One region of the Kaistia sp. MMO-174 genome, then DNA from elsewhere that is predicted to be linked to it. Evidence: predicted binding sites of a transcription regulator. Region 1 holds the regulator's gene; the other holds the start of a gene.
What was found. The regulator PhoB, encoded in region 1, activates phosphate uptake and scavenging genes when phosphate is short. The targets are predictions, from matches to a motif close to TGTCATNNANCTGTCAT.
Positions count from the first base shown of each region.

Region 2: a site for PhoB is predicted at 1,261-1,277, ahead of WFK98_RS17460 (DUF2794 domain-containing protein). Genes of this name have one in related genera too.

Region 1 covers NZ_JBBCUO010000007.1:90,594-92,791, forward strand. Annotated here, with positions in the region: gene WFK98_RS23965 (GcrA family cell cycle regulator) at 265-798, shown strand; gene phoB (phosphate regulon transcriptional regulator PhoB) at 1,002-1,700, opposite strand; gene phoU (phosphate signaling complex protein PhoU) at 1,731-2,198, opposite strand, start outside.
Region 2 covers NZ_JBBCUO010000004.1:528,736-530,933, reverse strand. Annotated here, with positions in the region: gene htpG (molecular chaperone HtpG) at 1-755, opposite strand, end outside; gene WFK98_RS17460 (DUF2794 domain-containing protein) at 1,303-1,686, shown strand; gene WFK98_RS17455 (hypothetical protein) at 1,712-2,056, opposite strand; gene WFK98_RS17450 (GNAT family N-acetyltransferase) at 2,088-2,198, opposite strand, start outside.

The DNA of each region.
Region 1 (2,198 bases):
ACGTCACGACGGCTAAGCGTTTGACCGGACTCACGGATCGGGAATGCGCTGCAAGTTGGGGAAAACGGCCGGATCCTCTTTGACGAATCCCCCGGACTCTTGTCACCGAGTCACGCCATATAGTATTTTACTTTTCGTTAAGACACGAAATATCGAGCAGGTACCTCCCCCTGACCCTTGTATGGCGTCCGCAGTCGTCCGGCATCCCGGCTGAACGACCGTGACAGGATTCCGGGTATCGCTCCGACCGACAAGGACACGCTAATGACTTGGACGGACGAACGGGTTGAGTTGCTGAAGAAGCTCTGGACCGACGGCCTGAGCGCAAGCCAGATCGCTTCGGAACTCGGCGGCGTAACGCGTAACGCAGTCATCGGCAAGGTACATCGGCTGAGCCTCTCGGGTCGTGCCAAGCCGGCCGCAGCGCCGGTCGCCCGCCCGCGCAAGCCCGCGTCGACGACCAGTAGCCGCTCTGCAACGACAGGGCGTCCCAATCCCGTCAGGCCGATGGTGGCCGGCAACACGGCCCTGAAGCCTCTCGGCCAGATGGCGCCCGAGCCGCGGCGCGTGCCCCGGCCTGTCAGCTCGGACGACGTCGTCGTTCCGATCAGCCTGCACGCCACGATCCTCACGCTCACCGAGCAGACCTGCAAGTGGCCGATCGGCGACCCGAGCACCGAGGATTTCCACTTCTGCGGCCAGCGCTCGAATTCGGGCATTCCCTATTGCGAATATCATTCGCGGGTAGCCTACCAGCCGGTGCATGACCGCCGCCAGAAGAAGGCCGTCGGCGCCTGATCGCGCCAGCCTGACGACGACGGCGTCCGCGCCTTCGTCCCGAAATGCCATTCCGGCCGTGCCGCCCTCCCCCCGAGGCGCACGGCCGTTTCTTTTTGTAGCCCTCCCATCCGGGCAGCAAAAAGCCGCGCCGGGAGATACCCGAACGCGGCTTTGCTTGTTTTCAGGCCGCCTCCCGGGGGAAAGGCGGCGATGAAAGGGATTCAGGCGGCGGCGAACTGGTCGTCGAAGGAATAGCCGGAGCCCCGCACGGTGCGGATCGGATCCTTGACGCGGCCGCGGTTCACCGCCTTGCGCAGGCGGCCGATATGGACGTCGACGGTGCGCTCGTCGACATAGACGTCACGGCCCCAAACGCCGTCGAGCAGCTGCTCGCGGGAAAATACGCGGCCGGGGCTCTTCATCAGATATTCGAGCAGGCGGAACTCGGTCGGGCCGAGATGCAGCTCGCGACCCGAACGGCGGACGCGATGAGTCTCGCGGTCGAGCTCGATGTCGCCGGCGCGCAGCAGCGAGGCGATCACCTCCGGGCGCGAACGGCGAAGGATGGCGCGGACGCGCGCCATAAGCTCCGGCACGGAGAACGGCTTGACGACATAGTCGTCGGCGCCGGTGGCGAGGCCGCGGATGCGCTCCTGCTCCTCGCCGCGGGCGGTGAGCATGATCACCGGCAACGTGCGGGTGGCATCGCGGGCACGGAGGCGGCGGCAGAGTTCGATGCCCGAGATCCCGGGCAGCATCCAGTCGAGCAGCAGCAGGTCGGGCACGGTCTCGAGCAGGCGCATCTCGGCATCGTCGCCACGCGGCACCACTTCGACGGCATAACCCTCGGCTTCGAGGTTGTAGCGGAGGAGGAGGCTCAGCGCCTCCTCATCCTCGACGATCATAACGCGCGGCGTCATTCACGAAGATCCTAGCATTCAGGCGTTTGGTCAGTTCTGCTCATAGGCAACGGCGGTCGTGCTGGAATCGTCCTGCTTCGGACGATCCTCGGCCAGAACCTGGCCGGTGACGACATAGTGCACCGTTTCGGCGATGTTGGTGGCGTGGTCGCCGATGCGCTCGATGTTCTTGGCGCAGAACAGGAGATGCGTGCAGAAGGTGATGTTGCGCGGATCTTCCATCATGTAGGTCAGCAGTTCGCGGAAGAGCGACGTGTACATCGCGTCGATCTCTTCGTCGCGCTTCCAGACCTGGTAGGCCTGCTCGACGTCACGCGTGGCGTAGGAGTCGAGCACGTCCTTGAGCTGGGCGAGCGACAGCTGCGCCATGTGCTCGACACCGGTGTTGAAGCGCTTCGACTGGAACTGGCCGTCGAGCGCGATGACGCGCTTGGCGATGTTCTTGGCGAGGTCGCCGATGCGCTCGAGGTCGCTGGCGATGCGCTGGGCGGCGATGAC
Region 2 (2,198 bases), on a different contig from region 1:
CCGCCGACATGGCCGTAGAAGTCCTTGTATTCTTCCTCGGTGACCGAGGCCTTCGACTTCCGCCACAGCGCGCTGCCGTCGGCGAGTTGCTCCTCGCTGCCGTCGGCGAGCTTCAGCACGATCGGAACCGGCACATGCGCCGAATAGGCGGTGACGATGCGCTCGATTGTCTCCGTCTCGGCATAGCTGGCATTGTCGGGGTTCAGGTGCAGCACGATCCGCGTGCCGCGCGCAGGCGCTTCGGCCAGGTCGACGGGCTCTATCTCGTAGGCACCCTTGCCGTCGGAATGCCAGCGCCAGGCCTCGTCGGAACCGGCCTTGCGCGAGAGGACGGTGACGCTGTCGGCGACCATGAAGGCGGAGTAGAAGCCGACGCCGAACTGGCCGATCAGCGCCGAACCCTTCGCGCCCTCGCCGGCCTGCTCGAGGAAGGCGCGGGTGCCGGACTGGGCGATGGTGCCGAGATTGTCGATTAGCTCCTGCCGGTCCATGCCGATGCCGTTGTCGGAGATGGCGAGGCTGGGCGCTTTCTTGTCGGCCTCGATGACGATCCGGAAGGCGTCGCCGCCCTCGGCGATGGCCGGATCCGACAGCGAGAGCGTGCGCAGCTTCTCGCAGGCGTCGGCGGCGTTGGAGATCAGTTCGCGCAGGAAGACGTCGCGATTCGAATAGACCGAATGCACCATCATGTGCAGCAGGCGGGAGACCTCGGCTTCGAAAGTGCGGGTTTCGGCGGCTGGCTTCTGTTCAGACACGCTTCTCTCTCCGGTATTTTCGTCCCGTCGCCACGGGCCATCGGCAGGCGGGGAACGCGATCGGCATCAGGCCGGCGCAGGCGCGGCGGCGCTGATATCGCCGGTTGGCAGCGGAGATTCAAGGCCGGAGGGCCGCGCCCGTCCCGCAGGCAAAGAAAAAGGCCGGCGGGGGCCGACCTCAGGGGACTTTTTGGGAGGGGGAATGCAATTCGACGTCTGCTTCGAAGGTGGTCCGGCTCGACTGAGGACCCCGGGGGGCTGGGGGGCTGAGAAATTCCGAAGCCTTGGCCAAGCCGGACCGTTCGAAGCGATGATGAGATATTGCCGGGCCAATGCGGCCGGTGCCGGGCCGAAAAAGGGCGGAATAAAGGAATTTTTAGGCTTAACTTCAAAGCGGCGTGATGATTGCGGCGAAATCGCGTTTGCCGGCTCCGGAATGCCGGCGGACCGCCGTTCCGGGCCGAATCGTTCGCGAGCCTTGCCAGTCGTGTCGATCGGAGCGATCATGACGCTTCGATGACGGAGCGGCTCGTAACAGGAGGCGCCATTGAGCGAAGGTGACGAGAAGGCGTCGGCCGGCGGCAGCGCGACGCTGGTCACGCTGAAACCGCCGGAAGCGACGAAGGTCGCGCCCCTGATTGCTTTCAACCGACTGGAGCTGAACGAGATCCTGCGCGTCTATGGGCGCATGGTCGCCGCCGGCGAATGGCGCGATTATGCGATCGACCATCTGCGCGACAAGGCGGTGTTCTCGATCTTCCGCCGTTCATCCGAAATGCCGCTCTACAAGGTGGTGAAGGACCCGGAGCTGCGGAACCGCCAGGGCGCCTATGCGGTGATCGCGGCGGGCGGCTACATCATGAAGCGCGGCCACGACCTGCGGCAGGTGCTGGCGGTGCTGGATACGAAGCTGAAGCTCGTCCAGGGCTGAGCCGTCCTAGATCGGCTTGGCGGGTCTATTGGTGCTGATTGGAGATCTCGTCGGCCTCGCATCGCGCATAGTCATATGCCTCTCGCGCGAACCGGCTGGCTTGCTGCGACAACGCATTGGCCTCGCTGACAAACGAGTTCAGCTTTTCGATATATTCCTCGACCTCGCGCTTGTAGCTATCGATTTCCCAGCTATCGCACTCATGCTTCCCTGACCATTTATAGCTGGAGAGGCAGTAGGGCACATCGGGACGGTCGAACCTGCCGGGTGCACTCGGAGCGGAAAAACGGCCGTATGGCTCGGAGCAGAACGCATGGGCGTTGCCCGCTCCCGCCAGCATAATCCCCAACGCAGCGGCGAAGCGCTTCACGGCACCTTCCCTCTCATCTGATATCCCTTCGCTATATCTGAAGGTCGGGGGCACTAGAAGGGATGCCCGGCGGCGCGTCGCTGCCGGCGCCGAGGGCGCGCTGCATCAGCACGCTGTCGATCCAGCGGCCATGCTTCCAGCC